Paraglaciecola psychrophila 170: one gene and its partner. The protein of the gene in region 2 interacts with the protein of the main gene of each other region in a pairwise test. Links are inferred from orthologs where the notes say so. Each region holds a gene or a part of one and is shown on either strand. Other genes may lie near its edges.

The links.
Region 1: the proteins of mrcB (region 2) and C427_RS03730 interact in binary tests that used the Escherichia coli proteins (3 or more experiments, as listed by UniProt). The link is inferred for Paraglaciecola psychrophila 170 from one-to-one orthologs.

Annotation. Positions count from the first base shown.
Region 1 is NC_020514.1:842,070-846,924, reverse strand. What follows is about bases 1,857-4,855. They hold C427_RS03730 (peptidoglycan glycosyltransferase FtsI), read right to left. Parts: upstream 4,276-4,855; coding sequence 2,437-4,275; downstream 1,857-2,436. Other genes in these bases: rsmH (16S rRNA (cytosine(1402)-N(4))-methyltransferase RsmH), read right to left, coding at 4,589-4,855; ftsL (cell division protein FtsL), read right to left, coding at 4,272-4,592. Also shown: C427_RS03740 (UDP-N-acetylmuramoyl-tripeptide--D-alanyl-D-alanine ligase), read right to left, coding at 1-889. UniProt on the Escherichia coli protein: Essential cell division protein that catalyzes cross-linking of the peptidoglycan cell wall at the division septum. Required for localization of FtsN.
Region 2 is NC_020514.1:404,355-415,621, reverse strand. What follows is about bases 3,982-7,006. They hold mrcB (penicillin-binding protein 1B), read right to left. Parts: upstream 6,667-7,006; coding sequence 4,297-6,666; downstream 3,982-4,296. Other genes in these bases: hrpB (ATP-dependent helicase HrpB), read right to left, coding at 6,691-7,006; C427_RS01750 (aminotransferase class V-fold PLP-dependent enzyme), read left to right, coding at 3,982-4,064. Also shown: C427_RS26140 (type 2 periplasmic-binding domain-containing protein), read left to right, coding at 76-264; C427_RS25750 (hypothetical protein), read left to right, coding at 560-739; C427_RS24425 (ATP-binding protein), read right to left, coding at 922-1,128; more of C427_RS01750, read left to right, coding at 1,767-3,981; more of hrpB, read right to left, coding at 7,007-9,141; thpR (RNA 2',3'-cyclic phosphodiesterase), read left to right, coding at 9,220-9,759; purU (formyltetrahydrofolate deformylase), read left to right, coding at 9,904-10,758; C427_RS01725 (histidine phosphatase family protein), read left to right, coding at 10,758-11,267. UniProt on the Escherichia coli protein: Cell wall formation. Synthesis of cross-linked peptidoglycan from the lipid intermediates.

The DNA of each region.
Region 1 (4,855 bases), 430 kb from region 2 along the record:
CCAACGAAGCAGAAACCAAAGCATTACTCACATTATGTGCACCAGGTAAAGATAGACTGATAGCGATGCGCCCAATAGGTGTGACTAATTCAAATTGCGCACAGCCGTCCAAACCCAGAATAATGTTTTCTGAATATACATCGGCTTGTTTTGACGCAGAAAAGGTTTGTACGTTATTATACTTAAGTTTACCCATCCAATAATCCGCAAATTGACTATCTGCGTTGACTACGGCTAAGCCTTCTTTTTCAGATAAACCTTTAAATATTTCGCTTTTTGCTCTTGCCACTCCAAGCAAACTTCCAAAACCTTCTAAGTGTGCGGCAGCAGCATTAACGATTGTAGCAACATCAGGTTTAACTAAATTACTGGTGTAAGCAATTTCACCTAAATGATTGGCACCCATTTCAATGACAGCAAACTCATGTTGCTGCTCTAGTCTTAGCAATGTCATTGGCACACCAAGGTCATTATTCAAATTACCTTTGGTGGCCAGTACCTTGCCACGATGCGATAAGATAGCGGCAACCATTTCTCTGACGGTTGTTTTACCACTACTACCAGTAATACCCACTGTTTTTGGTGCAACTTTGGCTTTCACCGCAGCGCCCAATAAACCTAAAGCGATAGTGGTGTCTGCAACCAAAATATAGGGAAGCCGAGTTTCAACCTTACGTGATAAAATCAACCCAACAGCACCTTTATCTTCAGCTTGTTTGACAAACTTATGCCCATCAAAATTGGGGCCTTGTAGAGCCAAAAACAGATCAGTAGGTAAAATACTTCTAGTATCAGTACTGACACCTTTGATGATCAAATCCTGCTTATGTTGAGCTATTAACTGCCCATTAACCTGTTCAGCCACCCAGGATAGTGAAACCGGGATCATACTGTTTTCCTCTCTTGAAAAAGTGCTACAAAATGGCGTTCATCATAAGCCAGTGTTTGATTACCTATGATTTGATAATTTTCATGACCTTTACCAGCGACTAAAATAATGTCACCTGCAGCAGCTTCTGCGGCAGCTGTCTTGATCGCCGTTTTTCGATCATGTTTAGTCAGGATCTGCTCTGGATTAATACAACCGGATAAGATGTCTTGAATAATGTCTCTAGGATTTTCACTGCGTACGTTGTCATCGGTTAGAATAACCCGATCGGATAATCGCTCGGCAATTTCGCCCATCAACGAACGTTTACCCACGTCACGATCGCCACCACAACCAAAAACACAGATTAATTTTCCATGACAGTGTTGTTTGCTGGCTAACAGGGCTTTTTCTAAAGCGTCAGGAGTATGCGCATAATCAACCACAATAGTTGCGTGGCCTTGACGCCTATACAACTCCATTCTTCCGGCAACCGGTTTTAGTTTTTGTACGATATAAGCAATTTGTTTTAGGTTTTACCCAGGCATAATTGGCAGCAAATAGCTGCTAACACATTAGCTACATTAAATTCAGCTAATAGCGATAGACGTAACTCACAGTCGCCCCAAGAAGATTGCACCGACAACGCGATTCCCTCAGCGGTATAGCGTACATTATTCGCCACACAGTATTGATATTTAGTGGGCATATCTGCGGCGCTAATATTCTGCCCATAGAGAACAACAGACGATGTTTCAGGTATGTTTGCCAACCAATTCTTATGTTCAGGATCATTGGCGTTAAGGACCACATAGGCCAATTCTGGTTGTGACAGCAACAGCCTTTTTGCCGCAGCGTATTCAGCCATTGAGCCATGATAATCGAGGTGGTCACGGCTTAAATTAGTAAACACTGCAATATCAGTTTTAACGGCTTTGATGCGATTTTGTACGAGTGCATGAGATGATGCTTCTAATGCAACTTGAAATGCACCTTCAGCGACAAATTCAGCCAACAAGCGTTGTATACTGATAGCATCTGGTGTGGTGTTAACAATATTGTCTAGTATCTGAGTGTCAGTAGATGATGAGTATATACCAGCACCTAACGTGCCAATTGAAGCCGCTCTTTCACCCATCAAATGCGCTAGCTGACTAATTAACTGTACCGTAGAGGTTTTTCCATTGGTGCCGGTCACTGCTACTACTGACATTGAATTTGCAGGGAATTGATAAAAATATCCAGCTAACTCTGATAGTTTTTCAGGTAATTGATTAAAATATATGATGACACTTTGTTCGCGCATTTCTACAAAACCATGCCGAGTTTTATCATCACATTGTGCCACGATCACTTTTGCACCCAAACTCACCGCCTGAGGAATAAAATCTCGTCCGTCCAAAGCGTGACCAGCAACAGCGATGAATGCTTTATGAATTGCCACGTCTCTGCTATCCAGAACCAGGTCACTTATCATTATATCTGGTGCATCGATGCCAAAATGCGCCAATAACGGCTTGATGCTTTGATAAAACGCCTCAGGGAACTGTTTGTTAATGCTTACCATATCAGCCCGCATTTTCAGCCCCTATGGAGGTAATAACAGAAGTTCCTGCTAACGAAGAAACTGTTTTGTCATCAGGTGGTACATTCAGCATTTGTAAACTGGCAGCCATAATTTTGCTAAAAACGGGGGCTGCAGTATGTCCTGCATAATAAAGCTCACCTTTGGGTTCATTAATTAAGATGACCACAGCCAACTGCGGATCAGATACCGGAGCAACACCCGCAAAAATATTAACGTACTCGTCACCATAACCATTGGCGATTGCCTTGCGACTGGTACCTGTTTTACCTGCTACCCGATAACCCGGCACTTGTGCTTTTTCTGCTGAGCCATTTTGTTCGGTTACTGTTTCCATCATCTGCAAAATTTGTTGGGTTGCTTGGGCGCTGATAACGCGTTCACTTTGTACTGGCATGTCTCGTTTAATAATACTTAATGGGCGACGAATGCCGCCGTCGCCTAAGATGCTATACATGCGAGCGAGTTGCAAAGCGGTTACCGAAATACCGTAACCAAAAGACAAGGTGGATAGTTCAAAATCAGACCACCGAGCACGGTGGTTGAATATGCCACTACTTTCGCCGAGCAAGTTGGCACCACTGTCACTCATTAACCCAACGTTGTAGTACATATCGAGTAAAAATTCTTTAGGTACCGACAAAGCAAGCTTTGAAGTGCCCATGTTGCTCGACTTGCGAATAATGTCGGTTAAATCAATTTCACCATAATTACGGGAATCCCTAACAATATTGCCACCTAAATGCATCCAACCTGGAGAGGTGTCAATTAAAGTGTCTACCTTTGCAGAACCAAATTCTAATGCACTTAACACCGCCAGTGGTTTAATTGAGGAACCTGGTTCATAAGCATCTGTTACAGCGCGGTTACGAATTCTGTGAGTTGACACGCCCGCTCGATTATTAGGGTTATAAGAAGGACTATTGACTAGGGCGAGAATTTCACCTGTATTTACCGCTACAACCACAGCTGAACCAGATGTCGCTTTATAATATTGAACCGCCTGTTTTAACTCTTTATAAGCTAATGCTTGAATCCGCTGATCGATAGTTAACTGAATATTTTGGGGCTTTTCGCCCTCTTCAAATTCAATCAGCTCAACCATTCTGCCTTTTCCGTCACGACGAATTTTTCGAGAGCCTTGGGTACCTGCGAGCAATTTGTTATATAACTTCTCAACCCCTTCTATGCCGGTGTCGTCAACATTGGTGAAACCTACAACGTGAGCAGATACTTCACCGCTTGGATAATAACGTCTTGACTCATCACGCAGATAAATCCCAGCTATCTTAAGTTCTTCGATATATTCGGCCATGGCCGGAGATACTTGGCGTTGCAGATAAATAAAGCGCTTTTCTGGATTACTGACTTTTTCTTTTAGCGCATCTAAATTCTGACCTAATACTTCAGCCAATGCCTGCCAGCGTTTTGTATTCTCGTTCTGCTTGCCCTGCAAATCAAAAGTAGGGTCTTCCTGAGCTTTTTTGTGTTCTTCTTGGATGGATTGAGCAATGGCTTTAGGATCAGCCCAGATTGCTCGAACGGGTACACTTACCGCTAACTGCTGACCATTTCGGTCAACGATTAAGCCACGATGTAAAGGATTAACTCGGGTTCGTAAAGTGCGGTTATCACCCTGTTGAATTAATAAATCTGGAGATACAACCTGTATGTACGCGGCGCGAATCCCTAGACCCACAAAAACCATTAAAATCGCAGTAACCACCACCACAAAACGCCAATGCAGTAAACTCGGAGCACTATTCACTTTTGCTTGTTTGGTGTTATATTTATTGTTTGCATTATTGCTAAGACGGCTCATTTTATCCTCACCACTACTTCTTCGCTGGGTAATGGACGGTGCATGTCGAGCTGACTTGTAACAAGTGCCTCAATACGGTTATGTTCGGTTAAAGCGCTTTGTTCAAGCACTAAATTTCGCCACTCCACATCTAACTGATCTTTCTCTTGCATCAAGCGTTCAATGGCTATCGACATTTGTCTGTTGTGATGAGCACTGAATATCACTAACCCCGCGCTAACTAAGAGTGCTAGAAACAACAAAACCCGCACTGGATGGCGGGTTACATCAGCAACAACAAAACTGAAAAGATTAAAGTTTGTATTTGGGGCACTCATAACTTTTCGGCAACCCTCAGCACTGAACTCCGCGCGCGGATATTTCTCTTTAATTCATCGGCTGATGGTTTAATCGCTTTGCCGATAGGTTTCATTGCTTTCGCTGCGTCTATTTCTACCTGTAAAATAGGCATACCGTGAGGTACATTTAAACCGCGACTTTGTTCGCGAACAAAACGTTTTACCAAGCGGTCTTCTAAAGAATGAAAACTGATAACAGTTAAACGACCCTGTGGCGCTAAAGTACTTAAAGCGGCTTTTAA
Region 2 (11,267 bases):
AGCGATACAATCTACCTGCTTTTCTGAGGAAATTCGTTCACTATTGCCACTCCAAGTATTCCACCCTTTTAATACTTGGATGACGAAAAAAATCCTCAGGGTGTTATTCACACACTATTTATTTTAGTGGAAAGTCAATCTGACATTAAAATTGATAGCGTTCTTATGCCTTGGGCAAGAGCATTAAAAGAAGTCCAAAATGGTAAGATTGATGCTTTATTTGGGGCACGATACAGTGAAGAAAGAGTGTTATTTTTGGGCTAAACTAATTCGCCTCTCATGACTTTCAAAACTCTATTATTCAAACGAAAAGACGATAATATTGATTTAGATGATGTGAATAATCCTTTGTTGAAATTAACTATGCCACGGTGCGTTCAATGCAATTGAATGAACCTTTTCATAACATGATGACTCAAGGAAAGAACAGGGTGATTGAGGTGGTAGGCTTTAATTCTGCAATTAAAATACTAAATATGAAAAGAATAGATTTAGTGGTAGGAAATGAATTTATTGGGTAATCCTTGATTAAACAAATAGGGTTTCAAGAAAAATTGCTGTGATGACATATTTAGAGCATGAAACACCCGTTTATATCGCTTTTTCGAAAGAGTATGCTGCACAACAATATGTGAATGAAATAATGTTGAAAATTAAGCTCGTTATCGATTCAAACCTTTTTCAAAAACAGTTACAAAAAAGCTTGCAAATAAAAAATTTGGAAAATAAAAAAGAATAGAATGATGCCTCAATCATCCGTCGAGCCTGCTATACGTTTGGGGCATGAGTCACTAATAAACCTCCGACATGAAAGTGTCGGACCGGTAGTTTCAACATTGAGTCAAAGCTGTAGTTTTACATCACGACTTCGCCCACACATTCAGTTTCATTAATGCGAAATTCAATATTGTATTTCAATCCCTAGCCTACTTCACTGCTGGTTGTTATATGTCCACCTAACCTTTGTATCGCTTCGCTATACACTCGAGAAGCCCCTAAGCTGCTGCCTCCTTGGTCTCGTTTAGAAGTATAAAATGGGGCAAACAACTTACTGATACTCTGTTTAGACATATCGTAGCCATAATCCTCATAACAATAATTACTAATAGCGTGCTTAAACGTTTTCAACTTGGGACACAAAGATAATAATATTTCATGTAGTTTCGTGTGGATAAGCAGTTAAGCCAACAGTTCTTAATTGAAGCATAAATCACTTACAATCAATCCTTTAAAGTTCAAAAAGCTGCTTATCATTCAGGTGCACGACCTCAATGCTTTAACCCTGAGTGGATTTAGTTTTTTACTCTGTCAAATATTGGTAAAACCGCGCTTAGGTCTTCCCGAGCACACAAATAGAAAATGATGGATTACTATTGTCAAAAAAGTGTTTCCGGCCACAAGGTGGGCTTGGTAATTTCCTATAAAAAGGCAGCGGTCAATTCTGCCTTGTAATAGAAGTCTACCTACTATTAACGCAACATATTTTGGAAAGTCATTCAATATATGAGCTGTTGATTAATTTGCCATCGAATATTTACCTTCATATCTAATCATACTGATATAAAAATTTAGCTGCCTCTCGGCAACTAAATAATGTTTTTCTAAATTACAATGAAAATTAGAAAAAAAATACTACAAATTAACTTCTTTAAAAGATAATACGCAAAGAAAAACCTTTAGAGACGTGAAAAAATTCTATCGTGTTTTAAATTGTTAAATCTATTCAGTTTGCTGCAACGATTAACAAAATAATGTGAGAGAGTTTTATGATTAATTTACCTAACGGCCTAAAGCAGCCACTCAGCCTAATTTATCTAGATGCAAATGCAACTACTCAGGTATTACCTCAAGCGGCGTCGGCAGCTTTAGCAACAATGGAAACACTCTTTGGCAACCCTAGTAGCAGCCATATAACCGGGCTACAAGCTAAACGAATAATAGATGAAACACGTCAACAAGCAAAAAACATTATCGGTGCTGGCGATGGTAACGTTATCTTTACCAGTGGTGCGACTGAAGGAATTCAAACTGCTATTTTATCGGCCTTACATCATGCTAAAAAAAGCCTTGATAGCAGTAAAGAATATTGCCTTTTATATGGGGCAACTGAACATAAAGCAGTACCTGAGTCGCTCAAACACTGGAATAAAATTCTTGAAATAAACGCCGAGGTAAAAGCAATTCCGGTGAATGAAGTGGGTCAGCTTGATATGGACTTCATAGCAAAAGAGGTACCCAATGCCTTGATGATTTGCACCATGGCGGTTAATAACGAAACCGGGGTGTATCAAGACATCCATTTACTGGACCAGACCATACGTGCCAATAATAAAGATACTGCGTGGATGGTTGATTGTGTGCAAGCATTAGGTAAAACAGATTTAAACCTGGCCAATACCAGTATTGACTATGCAGTATTTAGTGGCCATAAACTTTATGCGCCTAAAGGCATCGGCTTTATGTACGTTAAAGAAAATTCGCTATTCACCCCCTTTATTGCCGGTGGCGGCCAAGAAAGTGGTTTGCGCTCAGGTACTGAAAACTTGCCAGGTTTAGCGGCATTAAATGTTATATTTAGTATGCTCAACGGGAACAGTAAAACTATTTTTACCACGTTAAAGACGCTTCATATATTTCGCCAGCAAATTGCCGCAGCCTTAACCCAAGCATTCCCCGAAATTGTGTTTAATCATAGTTTCGAAAATTCAGTACCGACTACTATTAACTTTGCTATCCCTGGATTCAGCTCTAAAGAAATCATGGATTTATTTGACGCTGCGAATATACGTGTCAGCTCTGGCTCTGCTTGCAGTTCAAAGGTAGCCCGCAGTTTTGTATTAGATGCTATGGGGCTTCCTGTATGGCAAAGTGAATCAGCAATTAGAATGTCTTTTGGCCCAGCGATGACACAACAGCAAATTGACGAAGCTTGTACTCGGATAGTTTTTGCAGCTCAAGCATTAGGACAAAGCTGTTTAACCACAGACACAAATATCATTACTGAGAAAACAGCACTAGAAGGTTTATTACAATTTAAGGTAGGCGGAAGCTGCAGCTGGTTGTATGTGGATAAAAAAACGCAGTCTGCAATATTTATCGACCCGTTACCCGAGTTAACCGAGCGTTTAAAAACACTACTGACCTGTCAGGGGCTTAATTTAGTTGCCGTTATCGACACTCATGGCCATGGCGATCACCAGTCTTGTCGTGGAAGTCTTGCTGATGATTATTTGGCCCAGCAACAAACAGACATGCTTGGATGGCCAGTTAACTCAAACACAACGATCGTTCATGGTAAACACTACCCCTATATTGTCTTAGGTGATAAGTGGCTAATTAAATTAAACACTCCCGGCCATACCACTGATAGCACTAGCCTATTACTTTGTGACCCGGTTAAGGCCTCAACCGACGACTTGCTTGTTCACTATGCGTTTTGTGGCGATTTGATCTTGATGGGTAGTCTTGGTAGAACGAATTTTTCAACTAGTAGTGCAACGGCAATGTATTCTAGCTTGCAGTTATTAAAAGCACTTATCGGCACTGATAGCCTTATTTGCCCCAGCCATGATTATAACAATGAATTTACTACGAGTATTACCGCAGAAATATCACGCAACTCGTTACTTGCACAAGTTATAACTCACCAAATAAACATCGAAAAATTCTTGATTCAAAAAACATTAATGGACACACATATTATTGACCAATCAGGTAGTGAAATTATGTGTGGCGCTTTAATCGGTGATTGCCATAAAATATTAGTGCGTGAATATACTAGTCGTAGTTTGACCGAGGCTTTGGCACAACCTAATAATATTATATTAATCGACCTTCGAGAGTCTTATGAATACACACTTGGGCACGACAAGCACTTCAAAAATAATGTGCCCTTGACTCAATTAGTAGAATTTGTACACCAGCATAAACATAATAAACAACAACCATTAGTATTAGTTTGTCGAACTGGTAGCCGTTCTCAATTGGCGGCGCAGACTCTACTGCGCTTAGGATTTGAACATGTCGGACACTTAAAAGGGGGTTATGCATTGCACCAATACTAAGGTGTGCTGTTTCGTGGCAAAGCCTTACACGGGTGTGAGTTCAAAAGTCACACTCGCGGCAGTAAACTGCCAATATTGCTGGAGACACCTTAAGAGGTAAACGCGGTAAGTTATATAATAGATAATTACCATAAAACAGAATGTTGGAGCAGTGTATTGCACTTTTTAATCAGCAAATAATGCTTAATAAACGTGTATACAATTCACCACTCCACACTACATATAACAACGGCTAACCAAATATTTTTTCCCACAAACTTTTGGGTTTATCTGGCACAGTAGATTTGCCAAAACATTTACTAGGCACTGGGGGTAATGCTGAGGTGATGGCTGGCACACTAAAGGTGTCAGCACATCCTGCTTTGCTTAAGTGACCTGTTGCATTGTCAAAATGAGCAATACCCAGACCATCGGGGAAACGCCTCACCAATGACTTAGGCTCTTGTTGTTGCTGATAAGCAATAAATAATTGCATAGCGCCACTGGCACCACTTAAATTAACCGGTTGGTTGTTATCTTTGCCGATCCAACTGGTCACCAGAATATTTTTGTCAAAACCACTAAACCAGCTATCGCGATAATCATCGGTAGTACCGGTTTTTCCAGCCATATTAATATCAGGAAATTTTGCTCGAACGTCTTTTGCTGTACCTTCCAGTGTCACTTTGTGGAGTGCATAATTAAGTAAGTAAGTCGCTTGTTCATCTACTCGTTGTTCTTCGACAACATCAAAGTGCCATAATAAATGATCATCTGCAGACATAATCGCAGTAATAGAATGTAATGGGATGTAGCGGCCATTATTAGCGATAGTTTGATACATTTGGTTCACTTGCAGCGGCGAAAAATTTACCGCTCCCAAGGTAAGTGCAGGATACAAGTCGAGTTCTTCTTCTACCCCTAAGCGCCAGATAGTATCAGCAATATTGCCTAACCCTAAATCCATACCTAACGAGACAGTGGGTACGTTCAGCGACCGACTCAAAGCAGTCAACAAGGGCACTTCACCTCGGAATTTTTTATCTGAATTTTGTGGCTCCCACATTTTTCCATAGGTGCTTTTTAGCTTTATGGGTTCATCTATTAAATGTGTGGCTAAATTATAGTCTGCAGCCTGCTCTAGGGCAGTAAGATAAATAGCCGGTTTAATCAATGAACCAATAGAGCGTTTGGCATCAAGCGCCCTATTAAAACCTGCGTAATCAACATTGCGCCCACCTACAATGGAACGAATTTCCCCAGAATCAATATCGGTCACTATCATGGCTGCCTCAAATCCGCTATTGCCTATACGTTTTTCCTGTGTTGCCACTCCCTCAGAGACTGCACGCTCGGCCTTCATCTGTGCGTTTGAGTCTAAAGTCGTAAACACTTTTAAACCCGATTGGCGAATATCTGGATTATCCAATACCAAACGTAGTTCACGTCGTACTTGATCCATAAAAGCCGGATGTTTACCCTTCTTCAAACTCGCGCCGCTAGCTAGTTTAATGGGCAGCGTAACTAAATCTTGATATTCATTGGGTGACAATTGATTACTTTCAAACATCGAACGCAACACTATATTGCGCCTTTTTAGGGCTCGCTCTGTGTATTTACGAGGATTGTAATATGAAGGGCCTTTGATAATGCCTACCAATGTGGCAATTTCGTCAATCCTCAGTTCATTTAAGGGGCGATCATAATAAAAATAACTGGCTAAACCAAACCCATACACACCCGTATCACCGTTTTGCCCCAAAAACACTTCGTTTAAATAGGCCTCGAGAATCACATCTTTGTTGTATCTGACTTCTATGATCAGCGCCATCATGGCTTCTTTAGCTTTACGTACCAACGATTTTTCGCGGGTTAAAAACAGGTTTTTCACCAACTGCTGAGTGAGGGTACTGCCGCCTTGAACGGTCCGTCCCGCCGAAATATTGGCCATTAGAGCCCGCAAGATAGAAAGCGGCGCCACACCAAAGTGCTGATAAAAATTTTGATCTTCCACTGCGACTAATGCCTGAGTCAAAATAGGCGGGACATCGTTGATTTGTACCAACATACGATCTTCCCGACCGCTGCTGACCAAGCGAGTGACAAGCCATGGTTCGAGGTAGATATTATTGATACTTTGACGACTATTGAGATCTTGTATTTGACTGATGCGCGCATCTTTGAAACTTATTTCAATGTTACGTAAATCTTCTGTGCCATGAGAGAAATCAAATTTACGACGTTGGATACGAATACTGTTTCTCAATAATTGGTATTCGCCTGAACTATCAGCACGGGTCACTCTTCTATACCCCAAGAGTTGTAATTCTTCTTCAATCTCTTTGATGCTTATTTCTTGTTTTAGACTCAAAAACATCGGACGGGCATAGATTTGGGCTGGGACTTGCCACTTATTGCCGGCAAATTTTGCGCTAATTTGTGCATCGAGATACACGGTATAAGCTGCAATCACTAGGATAAAAATAGACAGTAACTTGCCCCAATGTCGCCAAAACCAGCTAAAAGGGTTAAACAGTATCCATCTCGACACCTTCGATGCGTTGGTGGTTGATTTTGTTTTTACCGCTGCAGCTTTAGGTTTGCCTGCGGGGATTTTACTCATGATTTACTGCTCATGGTTTACTGTTCATCCTTTTTTTGTGCGCGTTGTGGCTTGTGCATTCGCCGGATCATCTGGCCAGAAATGGCGAGGATAACGGCCTTTCATATCTTTTTGTACTTCTTTGTAACTTCCTTGCCAAAATCTCGGCAGATCTTGGGTAGTTTGTATGGGTCGGCCTGCAGGAGAAAGTAACTCAACAATAATAGGAATTTGTTGTTGTGCAACCGTTGGGTGAAGCTTCAAGCCATATAGTTCAGTCATACGTACTGATAACATCACAGTTTTGTCGGCGCTATAAGTCAACTGCGCACTCGTGCCACTAGGTAACGCTAATCTTTTAGGAAACTGTTTGTCCAAATATTGTTGCTGTGCGTAATCCAATTCATTTAGCAGTTGTTGAAGAAAATCACATTGAGAAAATTGTTGCCAAGTCAATGTATCCCGTAAGTAGGGCATCAGCCAACTATCAATGGATGTGAGTAATCCTGATTCAGTGAAATCTGGAAATGCTATTGCACCAGAAAAACTCGCCGCAAATTGAACACGATAAATAAGTTGCTGCACTTCGTCATTGAAAGGAAGATTTGTTATACCTTTGTCATGTATTACATCTTGCCAAATACTCAAAATATGCTTTTCAGAAGGCCGTTTGATGGGTTGTTTATGGATAACTATCTTGCCTAAAGTTTTTTGAAGTTCTGATACTATTCTTTGGTTTTGAGGATCCCAGTCAACTCGCTCATTTTTTTCAATCAAATAATCAAAATGTTGTTCAAGCTGCAACAGCGTTAACGACTCCGCATAACGGATTTGGGCATTGTCTTGTTGTCGATCGTTAGTTTGCATATTGGCGACAGCTAACCAAGGTTGTATGGTTAACGCATCATCTTGATACAATATCGCACCACTTCCATTTACCAGCTGATATCGTTCATCTTTTCTCTGTTTTGCCAACCATTGCGGGTAAGCAAAACCTATTAACACAGCTGTATCCTCGATTGGCCAAGCCAAAAGTCTAGACGCCAGTTTTGCATGCCATTGGCGAATTGCTTGCCAAATAACATGATTTTTTTGCTGTAGAACAAAATGTAATCGGGCAGATAAGCTAGCCCCACTAGCGTGTCTGCCCATGGGGTCTTTGTTTTCTATTAATGCCGCTATAGCACAGGCCATACTCAAATGTTCTGGGCTCAACTGCTTACTTTTCACTAACATAACAGCGAGACTGGGGTGGCAACCTAAACCATGTGCTTTGCGCCCTAAAGCAGTCAATTTATTGTTGTTATCAAATAATTCAAGCTGGCTTAAAAGTGCAAAGCCTTGAGATAGTTGCGCATCACTGGGATGGTCTTGCAACGCAAGCGCCTTAACCTCTGCCCCCCAAACTGCACTTTCCAAAATAAAACTACTCATATCACTATGCATGATCTCGGGCATAATTTGTTGAGCTAACCTACCGTGCTGCTCTTTACTCCAGAGCCTATAACAACTGCCGGCGGCAAGTCGCCCTGCTCTTCCGGCCCTCTGAGTAGCCGATGCTTGGGATATTTTTTGGCTTTGCAGGTGGTTAATACCGCGATTCAGTTGAAAAATAGCTTTTTTCTCAACACCACTGTCGATGACAAATTCAATGCCTTCTATGGTTAAACTGGTTTCAGCAATATTGGTCGCTAAGACAATTTTTCGTTTGCCTGCTGGGTGGGGTAACAATGCGCGCTGCTGTTCACTTTTAGATAATTCAGAGAATAATTTAAAGACCTCAACTTCATCTGCGAAATGCTGGCTCAAACGCTCTGCGGCTTTGTTAATCTCAAAAGCACCGGGTAAAAACACCAAACAGTCATGCTGATGATTAGGAAAAACCTGGATAACCAGCCGACTGATTTTTTCAAACAGAGGTAGCTTTGAATTGTCGGGCTGATAAATAATATCAACTGGATAACTTTTACCCTTAGACTCTAACAATTTAGCTGCGGGTAACAATTCTATTAGCGCTGCAACATCAAGCGTAGCCGACATCACTAATAAACGTAAATCGTCTCGAAGTGTTTGTTGCACTTCAATACACAGTGCCAGTGAAAAATCGGCGTGTACACTGCGTTCATGAAATTCATCAAAAATCACTAAACCTACATCAGGTAAATCAGGTTGATTTTGTAACATTCGGGTTAGAATACCTTCAGTAACTATTTCCAAGCGTGTGTTAGCGCTTACCTTCACCTCACCTCTTATGCGATAACCTACCGTTTGTCCAACAGACTCACCTAATTGGCTGGCTAAATATGCGGCAATATTTCTAACAGCGATACGCCTTGGTTGTAATAGAATGATTTTTTTATCTTTAAACGCATCTAATTTAAGTAGGGACAAAGGCAAACACGTAGACTTTCCCGCACCGGGGGGAGCCACAACTATGGCATCACCGTTAATTAGTTGTTTATGTAGCGCAGCTAAAATATGTTGAACAGGTAACAAATAAAATCTCTTTGGGTTTAAATAAAATGTTGCGTAGAGTATCTACATAATATTATAACAAACATAAGGGGTGACAGTATGCGGGCATTTTTTGGTTTATCACCCGACGTTAACACTAAGTTAGCGATACAGGCTTGGCGTAATAAAGCCTTCCCTCACTTTAATGCACCAGTACCTGCTGCTAATTTTCATGTCACGTTAGCATTTTTAGGCCAGGTTTCCCCTAAACAGCTTGACGCATTATGTGAGGCCGTCGAGCATATTTCTGAGATACACACTTTTGATATTTCGCTTAACCAAGTAGGTTATTGGTCAAAACCAAAAGCCCTTTGGTTGGGCTGCAAAGAAACTCAAAAAGAACATCTACAACTTGTAAAGAATCTGTCTCAAATAGCTAATTCAATAGGTTTGCAACTACCTAAACAAGATTATATTGCACACCTTACTCTTGCCAGAAAGTGCTCGGTGAACCCACCAGCAGCTTTAATCGAACCAGCATTTACCTGGCGAAACGCGGAGTTTCATCTATACGAATCAGTATCAGGTAACAAAGGCGTGTCTTATCATATTAGGCATACATGGCCATTGGCTAAATTGTTTGCCTTTAGAACAGTCTGAGTTTGAGCGCTTACTTCATGCTGACTGAGCTAACATACAACTGGCAAATATTGGGTTTATTCTGATATAGCCATTTTTGTTCTTTACCCCATTGGCTTTAGCGGGTAACAATGAGCAGTAATGTAAATCAAGGTTTTATGAGTTATGCAACAAACGTTTAGGTTAGTCATTGATTGCCCAGATCAAATAGGGTTAGTCGCAGCAGTAAGTCAGTTTTTGGCTCAACAAAATGCCACTATCGTCGAGGCTAACCATCATACTGATCAGCAAACGGGGCGATTTTTTATGCGCCACGAGATCAAAGCCGAATCAATGAGTATGAGTTTGCAAAACATAAAGCAATCTTTTGAGCCTATTGCTGAAAAATTTCAAATGCATTGGAAAATTGCTGATTCACACAAAAAACAAAAAGTAGTGATGTTGGCAAGCCACGAATCTCATTGCTTAATGGATATTTTACACCGCTGGCACAGTGGTGAATTACACTGCGATATTCCTTGTATTATTTCTAATCATCCGCAAATGAAACAATTTGCAGACTGGCACAATATTCCCTTTCACTGGGTAGATTTTAAAGACCAACCAAAAGAAAAGGCCTTTGCTGAGGTAGAGAAACTCATAGAAGCCTATCAAGCTGATTTAACCGTTCTTGCTAGATTTATGCAGATTATCCCCGATCACCTTTGCAAGAAGTTAGCGGGCAAAGCAATTAATATTCATCACAGCTTTTTACCTTCTTTTGCCGGTGCTAAACCTTATTTGCAAGCTTATAACCGTGGCGTTAAGTTAATCGGAGCCACCTGCCATTATGTGACTAGCGATTTAGATGAAGGCCCAATTATCGAACAAGAAGTTATGCGTATTAGCCATAGCGATACGTCAGCCGACATGGTGCGTAAAGGTAAAAACTGTGAAAAAACCGCATTAGCTAATGGTGTGCGTTACCATCTAGAAGATCGTGTGATTATTCACAAGAGCAAAACAGTGGTATTTGCTTGATGTCTATCTATCTGATCCGCCACGGCCAAACAAACGGCAACAGAGATAGAATTCTACAAACGCCTGATACCCCTCTTTCAAATCTGGGACACCAACAAGCCAAGCAACTTGCTCAGGCGTTTCAGGATATTTCTGTAGAGAATATAATCTGCAGTGACTATATACGCACCCAACAAACAGCAGCCCCCCTTCATGCAATACAACAATCTTCGTTTAGCCTACAACCGTTGCTTAGGGAAAGAAGTTTTGGCGATTTACGGGGCAAGGCTTATGCAGATATTGATGCTGACATTTTTGATGAAAGTTATGCCCCACCCAACGGTGAAACCCAGCACCAGTTTATAGAGCGAGTTAATCTTGTGTGGAAATTTGTTTTGGAGACCTATAAGAACATGCAAGGGAGTCTAGTTGTTATGACTCATGGCTTAGTACTGCGTGAACTGATTAAGCAACACTTGATCGTTGATGACGCTATGTCACCACTGTCAGACTTTCAAAATACATGTATT